Regions from separate parts of the Streptomyces sp. GDS52 genome, predicted to be linked through region 1. Evidence: riboswitches for the same ligand, from Rfam matches in the RefSeq annotation. Region 1 holds a riboswitch; the other holds the start of a gene.
The links. Region 1 has a riboswitch for cobalamin ahead of ACTWJ9_RS06340 (energy-coupling factor ABC transporter permease). Riboswitches for the same ligand answer to the same signal wherever they lie in the genome.
Positions count from the first base shown of each region.

Region 2: linked by a shared signal. The riboswitch ahead of ACTWJ9_RS10260 (ribonucleoside-diphosphate reductase subunit alpha) and the one ahead of ACTWJ9_RS06340 (energy-coupling factor ABC transporter permease) in region 1 are both predicted to bind cobalamin.

Region 1 is NZ_CM125966.1:1,408,813-1,414,605, forward strand. It holds gene ACTWJ9_RS06335 (ABC transporter substrate-binding protein) at 1-1,266, opposite strand, end outside; cobalamin riboswitch at 1,444-1,652, shown strand; gene ACTWJ9_RS06340 (energy-coupling factor ABC transporter permease) at 1,683-2,438, shown strand; gene ACTWJ9_RS06345 (energy-coupling factor ABC transporter substrate-binding protein) at 2,435-2,800, shown strand; gene cbiQ (cobalt ECF transporter T component CbiQ) at 2,807-3,556, shown strand; gene ACTWJ9_RS06355 (energy-coupling factor ABC transporter ATP-binding protein) at 3,553-4,419, shown strand; gene ACTWJ9_RS06360 (RNA-guided endonuclease TnpB family protein) at 4,486-5,604, opposite strand; gene ACTWJ9_RS06365 (helix-turn-helix domain-containing protein) at 5,511-5,793, opposite strand, start outside.
Region 2 is NZ_CM125966.1:2,293,823-2,299,615, reverse strand. It holds gene ACTWJ9_RS10265 (ribonucleotide-diphosphate reductase subunit beta) at 1-831, opposite strand, end outside; gene ACTWJ9_RS10260 (ribonucleoside-diphosphate reductase subunit alpha) at 831-3,224, opposite strand; cobalamin riboswitch at 3,350-3,544, opposite strand; gene ACTWJ9_RS10255 (GNAT family N-acetyltransferase) at 3,560-4,066, opposite strand; gene mctP (monocarboxylate uptake permease MctP) at 4,148-5,776, opposite strand; gene ACTWJ9_RS10245 (DUF3311 domain-containing protein) at 5,773-5,793, opposite strand, start outside.

The DNA.
Region 1 (5,793 bases):
GGTGCTGCCGAAGCCGGCGAGGACGGCGTCCTTGCCCATGCGGGGTTCGATGACCTCCCAGGTGGCGCCCTCGACCTTGACGTCGATGCCGGCCTTCTTGGCGTCGGAGGCGTAGGCGAGGGCGTGGTCCTGGCGGACCTTGTCGCCGGAGGGGTAGAAGAGGGTGAAGGCGGCGCGGGTGCCGTCCTTGGCGCGGATGCCGTCCGTGCCGGTCTTCCAGCCGTCGCGGTCGAGGGTCTTCTTGGCCTCGGCGAGGTCCTGGGGGCGTTCGACATCCTTGGCGTACCAGGGGTCGTCGAGGGGCAGCGGCCCGTAGGCGGGGCGGCCGGCGCCGTCGAGGATCTTGTCGACCATGGCCTGGCGGTCCACGGCGAGGTCGAGGGCGCGGCGGATCGTGGTGTCGCCGGTGATCTTGTTCCCGGTGGGGAGGGTGACGGCGCGGAAGTCGTAGGTGGTGGCCTGGTAGGTCTTGCGGCCGTCGTCGTTCTTGAAGGTGGCGGCGAGGTTGGGCGGGAGGGTCGCGCCGTCGAGGTCGCCGGAGCGCAGCCGGGTGGCGCGGACGTCGTCGTCGGCGATGATCGCCATGGTGAGCTTCTTCACCTTCGGTGCGCCGCCCCAGTAGTCGGGGTTCGCCTTGAAGGTGAGCTTCTCGCCCTTGCTCCAGCCGGTGAGGAGGTACGGTCCGGTGCCGATCGGCGCGGTGTTGAAGACGCCGGTGTTGGGGTCCTGCTCGCCCGCGACGTGTTCGGGGACGATGGGCAGGACGGTGCGGGCCGGGAAGGCCGCGTAGGGGTACTTGAGGGTGAAGACGACCTTGTCGTCGCCGTCGGCGCGGATCTCCTTGACAGCGTCCAGTTCGCTCTTGGCGGTGTTGTTGGTCTTGTCGTCGAGGACCGTCTCGTACGTGTAGACCACGTCTTCGGCGGTGAGGGGTTCGCCGTCGCTGAACTTCACGTCCGGGCGCAGGGTGTAGGTGTAGGTGCGGCCGTCGTCGGTGATCTCGGGGAGCGCCTTGGCGAGGGCGGGCTCGAGCTCCAGGTCGGCGTCCCGGGCGAGCAGCCCGTCGAAGATCTTGGAGTTGCCGTCCTTGCCGTAGCCGAGCAGGGGGCTCAGCGTGTCCGGTTCGGAGGGGACCCCGATCACCACGGAGTCGGCGGACCCGCCGCTCGCGGCGCCGTCCGTGCCGCCGCCGGGGGCCGAGCACGCGGCGACCGCGGCGGCCATGGTCGCCGCGACGGCGGCACCCTTTATTCGTCGGGTCGTCATCGAATTCCACACCTTTGCTGCCCGGATCTCGTTGTTGCATATTAGTTGCAGCAGGGTTCTGCCCAGCACCCCCTCCCCTCATTCCCGCGCTTCGGCGGACCGGGTCCGCCGGGCGCGCGCCGCCGGGCGCCGTCCGCGCGCCCCCCGGAAGTGCTTGTCAGCGGCCCGGAACGGGGTCTAGGGTCGCCACGCCTTGGTGAACGGGAAATCCGGTGCGATACCGGTGCGGCCCTCGCCACTGTGATCGGGAAGTCCGGCTCCGGCCCCAGGCCCTGTCCCCCGACAGGACCGAACGGCAGCCACTGGGTCCACCTCGGACCCGGGAAGGCGGAGCACGGGCGGTGGTACCCGTCAGCCAGGAGACCGGCCAAGGCGCGTCAACCATCCACGAGGTGCTGGAGAGGGTCTGCCGAGTCATGCACATAGCCGAGGGTTTTCTACCGCCGGCGCACGCGGTCGCCTGGGGCGTCGCGTCGGCGCCGTTCGTCGTCCACGGAGCCCGGACGCTCACCCGTGAGGTCAGGGAACATCCCGAGAGCACGCTGCTGCTGGGCGCGTCGGGAGCGTTCACCTTCGTCCTGTCCGCGCTGAAACTGCCCTCGGTGACCGGGAGTTGCTCCCATCCCACCGGTACCGGGCTGGGCGCCATCCTGTTCCGGCCGCCGGTCATGGCGGTGCTGGGCACCATCACCCTGCTGTTCCAGGCCCTGTTGCTCGCCCACGGCGGGCTGACCACGCTCGGCGCCAACGTCTTCTCGATGGCGGTCGTCGGTCCGTGGGCGGGATACGGGGTCTACCGGCTGGTGCGGCGGTCCGGGGCGCCGCTGATGGTGGCGGTGTTCTGCGGCGCGTTCGTCGCCGACCTGTCGACGTACTGCGTGACGAGTGTGCAGCTGGCGCTCGCCTTTCCCGACCCGGGGAGCGGATTCCTGGGCGCGCTGGGCAAGTTCGGCTCCGTCTTCGCCGTCACGCAGATTCCGCTCGCGGTGAGCGAGGGGCTGCTGACGGTGCTGGTGATGCGCCTGCTGGTGCAGTCCAGCAGGGGCGAACTGACCCGGCTCGGGGTGCTGGTGGCGGGGCTCGGGAAGAAGTCGGCGGGCACGGGCTCAAGCACGGGCACGGGCACGGATACGGACGCAGGCGCGGGCACGGGCGAGGCGGTGGCCCGATGAGCCGGAACGCGAAGATCAACTCCCTGTTGCTGCTTCTGGTGGCCGTGCTCGCCGTGGTGCCGCTGGTGTTCGGGCTCGGCGATCACAAGGAGGAGCCGTTCGCGGGCGCCGACGCGGAGGCGGAGGTCGCGATCACCGAGATCGACCCGGACTACGAGCCGTGGTTCTCGCCGCTGTACGAACCGCCGTCCGGGGAGATCGAGTCGGCGCTGTTCGCCCTCCAGGCGGCGATCGGCGCGGGCGTGCTCGCGTACTACTTCGGGCTGCGGCGGGGGCGCCGGCAGGGGGCGGAACGGGAGCGGGGGACCTCCACCACCGCGGCGGACGTCGACGACGCGGCCCCCGCCGGAAGCGGGGCCTGATCCCCCGTGCTGCCGATCGACGCGGCGGCGCACAGCAGCCGCTGGCGCCGCCGTCATCCCGTGGACAAGGCCGTGCTCGGGCTGGGGCTCACCGTGCTGGCGATCTCGCTGCCGCCCTGGCCGGGCGCGGCCCTGGTGCTGCTGACCGCTCTCGCGGTGCTGCTGGGCCCGGCGGGGGTGCCGGGGCGGCGGTTGTGGCGTGCCTACCGGGTGCCGCTGAGCTTCTGCGTGACCGGGGCGCTCACACTGCTGGTGCAGGTGGGCGGGCCGGGCGGGTTCGTGGCCTGGGCCGACGGCGGGCCGTTGCGCGCCGGGGAGTTGCTGCTGCGCACCTCGGCGGCCTCCCTGGGCGTGCTGCTGTTCGCCTTCACCACGCCGATGTCCGATCTGCTGCCGCGCCTGGTACGGGCCGGGGTGCCCGCTCCCCTGGTGGACGTGGCGCTGGTGACGTACCGGATGAGTTTCCTGCTGCTCGACTCGGTGCGCCGGATCGGGGACGCTCAGGCGGCCCGGCTCGGGCACACCACCCGGGCGGCGACCTGGCGTTCGCTGGGCGGGCTCGGCGCGACCGCGTTCGTCCGGTCCTTCGACCGGGCGGCGCGGCTGCAGACGGGGCTCGCCGGACGCGGTTACGACGGCACGCTGCGCGTGCTGGTGCCGGAGGCGCGGGTCTCGGTGCGCTTCACGGTCGGGAGCCTGGCCCTCCTCGCGGCCCTGGCCGCCCTCACCCTCGTCCTGGAAAGGCCGCTGTCGTGAGCGGGCCCGCGCTGGTCGCCCTGCGGGGCGCGTCGTTCGCGTACGAGGACGGCCCGGCCGTGCTCACCGGCCTCGACTTCGAGGTGCGGGAGGGGCGTGCGCTCGCCCTGCTGGGCCGCAACGGGAGCGGCAAGACGACGCTGATGCGGTTGCTGAGCGGTGGACTGCGTCCGGGCACAGGCGAGTTGGCCGTGGCGGGGCGGCCTGTCCGGTACGACCGCAAGGGGCTGACCCGGCTGCGGACGACCGTACAGCTGGTGGTGCAGGACCCCGACGACCAGCTGTTCGCGGCGTCCGTGGGCCAGGACGTGTCGTTCGGGCCGCTCAACCTGGGGCTGTCCGACGCGGAGGTACGGGCGCGGGTCGCGGAGGCGCTGGCCGCGCTGGACATCACCGCCCTCGCCGACCGTCCCACGCACCTGCTGTCCTACGGGCAGCGCAAGCGGACGGCGATCGCGGGAGCCGTCGCCATGCGGCCCCGCGTCCTGATCCTCGACGAGCCGACCGCGGGCCTCGACCCCGACGGCCAGGAGCGGCTGCTCGCCACCCTCGACGGGCTGCGTGCGAACGGCACCACGGTCGTCATGGCCACCCACGACGTGGATCTCGCCCTGCGCTGGGCCGACGACGCGGCCCTGCTCACGCCGTCGGGCGCCCGGACCGGCCCGGCGCCCACGATGCTGGCCCGCACCGATCTCCTCGCGGCGGCGGGGCTGCGGCTGCCCTGGGGCGTGGCGGCGGCCCGCCTGCTCCGCGCCCAGGGCCTGCTGTCCGGCACGGCCACCGGGCCCCGGACGCCGGAGGAACTGGCCGCGCTCCTCGCCCTGTCCCCGGAGCCCGCGGATCACGCCGACGGCGGATGACCGTTGCTTTGATCATCAAGTGATCGCAGTAATCCCGGTGTTTCCACCGGAATGGTCCGTAACAGTTCACCAGAGCGGGAGTTGTGCCCTGGCGGCTTGTTGACGGTCTCCCGTTTCTTTCCCGGCCCGGGGGCCGGGGATTCTGCCACCTGCCCGCCCCGTCCCGGCCTTGCGGCGCGGTCGGGTGCTGCGGGTCTTGTGGTCGGCTCCACGGGGCTTCGACTCCGCCTTGACGGGGTCCAGGTCTCCGGCCACTCCGGTACCTGTGGTGCGGGCCGCGAGGGCGGCCAGGTTGTGTCCGGCGTTCGCGTCCCGGTCGATGACCAGTCCGCAGTTTTCGCACACGAAGACACGCGTGCCGAGGGGCAGCTTGGCTTTCACCACACCGCAGCGGGAGCAGGTCTTCGAGGAGGGGTACCAGCGGTCGGCGACGACGAGTCGCGTGCCGCGCCGGCGGGTCTTGTAGGTGAGCTGGCGTCGGATTTCACCGAAGGCGGCATCCGCGACGCGGCGGGACAGGCGCCGGTTGCGGCCCATGCCGGCGACGTTGAGGTCTTCGACGACGATGGTGCCGTACTCGCGGGCGAGGCGGGTGGTCATCTTGTGGAGGGTGTCCTCGCGGAGGTTCGCGACCCGGTGGTGGATCTTGTTTCGTGCCCGGTTGGCCTTCTCCCAGCGCTTCGACGCCCGCTGCCCGGTGCGCCGGTCGGGGCCCTGCCGGCGGGAGACCACACGGACGGCGCGGCGCAGCTGCCTCTGTGCGCGCTCGAGGTGGCGTGGGTTGGGCTCCTCGCCGAGGACACCGTCGCTGTCCGCGAGGACGGCCAGCGTCTTGGTGCCGAGGTCGATACCGACCGCCGTGTTCGGGCGGGCGACCTTCACCAGCTGGTGCTTCTCCTCGACCTGGAACGACACGAACCAGCGGCCTCGGTGAAGACGTGCGGTCGCGGACAGGATCCGCATCTGCCCGGTGTCGAGGAGGGCCCGCAGGCGGGAGGCGTCCTCGTGAAGGCGGACGCGGCCGATCCTGGGCAGGGTGATGTGCCGTCCGTCAGGTTCGATACGGATCGTGCCGGTGGTGAACCGGCAGGTCAGGCGCGCTTTCCGCTTCGCCTTGAGAAGCGGGGGACGCCCATCGTGCGGCCCTTGTGCCTGCCGCTCTTGGATTTCGCGTAGTTGTCGAATGCCGCCGCCGCATTGGCCAGGCCGGTGTTGTACGCCTCCTTGGAGTTCTCCTCCCACCAGCCGGCGAAGCGCGGGTCGGTGCGTTTGTGCTCGTTGAACGCCTTGCGCAGCGAGGGCAGCGACCACGACCGCCACGGTGTCAGCTCGTCCTCGGCAATGCCGTACGACTGCTCGGCCCTGCGCTGCCAC
Region 2 (5,793 bases), 890 kb from region 1:
GTTCATGCCCGGCAGCCCGTCACCGCACAGGTCGCGCCCGAACTGCAGTTCCGCCTCGACCGCTTCGCGCAGCATGTCCGTCACCTGCTGCTGAAGCTCGTCGTCGAACAGGTCCGGCTCCTCCTTGCGCACGGTGTCGACCACGTCGAAGGCGAAGGACATGTGCATCGTCTCGTCCCGGAACACCCAGTTGGTGCCCGTCGCGAGACCGTGCAGCAGGCCCCGGCTGCGGAACCAGTACACGTAGGCGAACGCCCCGTAGAAGAACAGGCCCTCGATGCAGGCGGCGAAGCAGATCAGGTTGAGCAGGAAACGGCGGCGGTCGGCCCGCGTCTCCAGCCGGTCGAGCTTCTCCACCGAGTCCATCCACCTGAAGCAGAACTCGGCCTTCTCCCGGATGGAGGGGATGTTCTCCACCGCGGCGAAGGCGGCGGCGCGGTCCTCCGGGGCGGGCAGATAGGTGTCCAGCAGGGTCAGATAGAACTGGACGTGCACCGCCTCCTCGAACAGCTGCCGGGAGAGATACAGCCGTGCTTCCGGGGAGTTGATGTGCTTGTAGAGGGTGAGCACCAGGTTGTTCGCCACGATCGAGTCGCCGGTGGCGAAGAAGGCCACCAGCCGCCCGATCAGGTGCTGTTCTTCCGGACTGAGCTTCGCCAGGTCGGCGACGTCCGAGTGGAGGTCGACCTCCTCCACGTGCCAGGTGTTCTTGATGGCGTCCCGGTAGCGCTCGTAGAAGTCGGGGTAGCGCATGGGGCGCAGGGTGAGTTCGAAGCCCGGGTCGAGGAGGTTCTGGGACCGGGCGGTGGCGGTGGCGGCGGTGGTGGACATCACTGGCAGGCCTCGCAGGACTCGGGGTTCTCAAGGGAGCAGGCGACCGCTTCGGGGCCGGGCGCCGGCTGCCGGACGGGGGCTTGTGCTTGCGTGTGCGCCTGGCCCTGGGCCGCGCGGGCGATGCGGGTCGCGGGGCGCGAGCGCAGGTAGTACGTGGTCTTCAGGCCCCGCTTCCAGGCGTAGGCGTACATCGAGGAGAGCTTGCCGATGGTCGGCGTCTCCAGGAACAGGTTCAGCGACTGCGACTGGTCCAGGAACGGGGTGCGGTCGGCGGCCATGTCGATCAGCGAGCGCTGCGGGATCTCCCACGCGGTGCGGTACAGACCGCGCACCTCCTCGGGGATCCAGGTGACGTCCTGCACCGAGCCACCCGCCTCGCGCAGCGCCTCACGGGTCCGCGCGTCCCAGACGCCCAGCCGCTTCAGGTCGTCCACCAGGTACGAGTTGACCTGGAGGAACTCGCCGGACAGCGTCTCGCGCTTGAACAGGTTGGACACCTGCGGCTCGATGCACTCGTACACACCCGCGATCGACGCGATGGTGGCGGTCGGCGCGATCGCCAGGAGCAGCGAGTTGCGCAGGCCGCTCGTGGCCATGCGCGCGCGCAGCGCGGCCCACCGCTCGGGCCAGGCCGCCTCCACGCCGTAGTGGTCGGGGTGCAGGACGCCCCGGGCCGTACGCGTCTTCTCCCAGGCCGGCAGGGGGCCGTGGGCCTCGGCGAGGCCGGCGGACGTCTCGTACGCGGCGAGCATGATCCGCTCGGCGATACGGGTCGAGAGGGCCTTCGCCCCGGGGGAGTCGAAGGGCAGCCGGAGCTGGAAGAAGACGTCCTGGAGGCCCATCACGCCCAGCCCCACCGGGCGCCAGCGGGCGTTGGAACGGCGCGCCTGCTCGGTCGGGTAGAAGTTGATGTCGACGACCCGGTCCAGGAAGGTGACGGCGGTGCGGACGGTGGCGTCCAGCCGCTCCCAGTCGAGGGCGCCGTTCGCCCGGTCGACGAACGCGCCGAGGTTGACCGACCCCAGGTTGCAGACCGCCGTCTCCCCGTCACTGGTGACCTCGAGGATCTCCGTGCACAGGTTGGACGAGTGGACGACGTGGCCCGGCTCGGCGGTCTGGTTGGCGGTGCGGTTGGCGGCGTCCTTGAAGGTCATCCAGCCGTTGCCGGTCTGGGCGAGGGTGCGCATCATGCGTCCGTACAGCTCCCGCGCGGGGAGCGTCTTCGTCGCCAGACCCGCCGCCTCGGCGGCCCGGTAGGCCGCGTCGAACTCCTCGCCCCACAGGTCGACCAGGTCCGGGACGTCGGACGGGGAGAACAGCGACCACGGCGCGTCGGCGTTCACCCGGCGCATGAACTCGTCCGGCACCCAGTGCGCGAGGTTCAGGTTGTGCGTACGGCGGGCGTCCTCACCGGTGTTGTCGCGCAGCTCCAGGAACTCCTCGACGTCCGAGTGCCAGGTCTCCAGGTAGACCGCTGCCGCGCCCTTGCGCCGGCCGCCCTGGTTCACGGCGGCGACCGAGGCGTCCAGGGTCTTCAGGAACGGGACGATGCCGTTGGAGTGCCCGTTGGTACCGCGGATCAGCGAACCGCGGGAGCGGACCCGGGAGTAGGCCAGGCCGATGCCGCCGGCGTGCTTGGAGAGGCGGGCCACCTGGTGGTAGCGGTCGTAGAGGGAGTCCAGCTCGTCCTTGGGGGAGTCGAGGAGGTAGCAGGACGACATCTGGGGGTGCCGGGTGCCGGAGTTGAACAGGGTGGGGGAGGAGGGCAGGTACTCCAGGCGGCTCATCAGGCCGTACAGCGCGGCGACCTCGTCCACCGAGCGGGCGCTGTCGTCCTCGGCGAGGCCGGCGGCGACCCGCAGCAGGAAGTGCTGCGGTGTCTCGACGACCTTGCGGGTGACCGGGTGCCGCAGCAGATAGCGGCTGTGCAGGGTGCGCAGGCCGAAGTAGCCGAAACGGTCGTCCGCGCCGGGGTCGATCAGCGCGTCGAGACGGGCCGCGTGCAGCAGGACGAACTCGGCGGTCCGGTCCGCGACGAGGCCCTCGCGGTGACCCGTCGAGATCGAGGAGGTGAACGACGTGACCCCCTGCGAGGCGGCCTCGGCGCGGATGCCGAGCGTCAGCAGCCGCGCGGCGAGCCGGGAGTAGGCGGGGTCCTCGGAGATGAGCCCGGCCGCCGCCTCGGTGGCCAGCTCCCGCAGCTCGGTCCCGTCCGCACGGGCGGACCGGCCGCGCAGCGCGGCGGCGGCGACCCGTCCGGGGTCGGCGTCGGAGAGGTCGGCGGTCAGCCCGGTCAGGGTCCGCAGCAGCGCGGCACCGGGGCCCTCGCTCACGTCGCTCACGTCGGTCAGGTCGACCGCTGAAGCAGGATCGGCTGGCGCGATGGTCACGTGGGGCTCTCCCTCGCTCGGCACGGGGCCTCGCAGAGGGGAGGGGGCAGCACACGGGCACGCGCACGCGCCACGCGTCCACCGGCCCATTCCACGAGGCCCGGACGTCAGGCACCCGGACCGGACGGCCGGGCGCACTGTCGGCAGGTCCTCGGACTGAAGCCCGTGCGGGCACGCGAAAAATGCGGAAAACGCAAGAAACGCGGACACGCACAAGTACACCGTTGCGGGACAGTTCCGGATTCGCACCGGATTCCCCTGCGGCGACAGCAAGCATGAGCATACATCTTGTGCCGGACGGCGCCAGCGGGCCCATATGTTGTGTCGCGGTGGGGTCAGAACGCCAATGTGCAGGAGAGAAGGTCGATGTCGTCCAGGTGCGGAACCGGGTTCCAGTCACGCTCGGGGGCGCGGACGAAGCCGAGACGTTCGTAGATGCGGTGGGCGGAGTGCATCATCCGCTGGGTCGACAGCGCGATCCCCTCACACCCCGGTGTGGCCCGCGCCCGGTCGACACAGGTGCGGACGAGGGCCTCCCCCACTCCGCGGCCCCGGGCCGCACGGGCGACCACGAGCATCCGGATCTCGGCCTCGCCGGGCCCGGCCAGGTCGGCCATGGGCCCGCCGTCCGGAACGAACGTCACCCCGCCGATCACCCGGCCGCCGTCCACGGCGACCAGCACCTCGGCGGCGGCGGCCCGCTTGGCGACGTCCCTGAGCTCGCCGAGGTACGGGTCGTTCTCCCCGAAGTCGAGCAGACCGTCCTCCAGATAGGTCTGTGCGGTGATCTCACCCAGTGTCTTGTACTCGTCGGGCTGCACCGGCCGAATCATGATGTCCATGGCGCGAGTGTGCCCGACGGGCAGGGCAGCGGGCCGCCGATTTTTTCCGGCGGCCCGCTGCCCCGAGCGCGCTGTACGGCGTCAGTGGGCGCTGCCCGCCGTGGCCGGCGGGAGCTCCACCTCGACGCCGGGGTCGCCCGCGTCCGCCGTGTAGTCCTCCGGCCTGGTCCGGTCGATGCCCTCGGGCGCCTTGAGTGCCCTCATGAGGAAGGTCAGCACGACCGTGACCACGACATTGAGCACGAAGGCGGTGAGGCCGATGTAGCCGATCTCGCCGATCCCCGGGATCTCCTTCGCGGACCCGCCGAAGTGCTTCTGCGTCGGCGAGGCCACCCCGTACGCCGCGACCGTGCCGTAGACCATGCCGACCGCCCAGCCGCCGAGCAGCGCCCAGCGGTGGAACCAGCGGGTGAACAGGCCGCCCACCAGCGCCGGGAAGGTCTGCAGGATCCAGATGCCGCCGAGGAGCTGGAAGTTGATGGCGACCGTCTTGTCCATGGTGAGGACGAAGACCAGTGCACCCACCTTCACCAGCAGCGAGACCACCTTGGAGACCTGGGTCTCCTGCGCGGGTGTCGCGTCGGGCTTGAGGAAGTCCTTGTAGATGTTGCGGGTGAACAGGTTCGCGGCCGCGATCGACATGATCGCCGCCGGTACCAGCGCACCGATGCCGATCGCCGCGAAGGCCACCCCGGCGAACCAGTCCGGGAACATGTTCTCGAACAACTGCGGGATCGCCAGCTGCCCGTTGTCGACATCGACCCCGGCCGCGATCGCCATGAAACCGAGCAGCGCCAGCAGGCCCAGCATCAGCGAGTACAGCGGCAGGATCGTGGTGTTGCGGCGGATCACCTCACGGCTGCGTGAGGACAGCGTCGCGGTGATCGAGTGCGGGTACATGAACAGCGCGAGCGCCGAACCCAGCGCCAGCGTGGCGTAGGTCCACTGCCCCGCCTCGCCCGGCACCAGCGAACCGCGCGGTGCGCCGGTGGCCGGGTTGGTCTCGCGGTACGCCTCACTGGCCTTGGCGAAGACGACGTCGAAGCCGCCCAGCTTGATCGGGATGTAGATGATCGCCACCGCGATCACGAGGTAGATCAGCGTGTCCTTCACGAAAGCGATCAGCGCGGGGGCCCGCAGACCCGACGAGTACGTGTACGCCGCCAGCACGCCGAAGGCGATCAGCAGCGGCAGGTCCTTGACGAACCAGTGGGTGCTCTCTCCGCCGCCGACCCCCATCACGTCCAGCACCGCCTGGATACCGACCAGTTGGAGCGCGATGTACGGCATCGTCGCCAGGATGCCGGTGAGCGCCACCGCCAGCGACAGCCCCTTCGAGTCGAACCGGCCGCGCACGAAGTCGGACGTCGTCACATAGCCGTGCTTGTGCGAAACCGACCACAGCCGGGGCAGGAAGGTGAAGATCAGCGGGTACACGAGGATCGTGTACGGCACCGCGAAGAAGCCCGCCGCGCCGGCCGCGTAGATCGCCGCCGGTACGGCCACGAAGGTGTACGCCGTGTACAGGTCGCCGCCGAGCAGGAACCAGGTGACCCAGGTGCCGAACGACCGGCCGCCCAGGCCCCATTCGTCGAGGCTGTGCTCGTTCGCGGCCCTGCGCCAGCGGGCGGCCAGAAAGCCCATCGCCGTGACGAGGACGAAGAAGAAGATGAAGACGGCGAGTGCCACGCCGTTCACGCCGTCGTTCACCGCTGCGCACCGCCCTT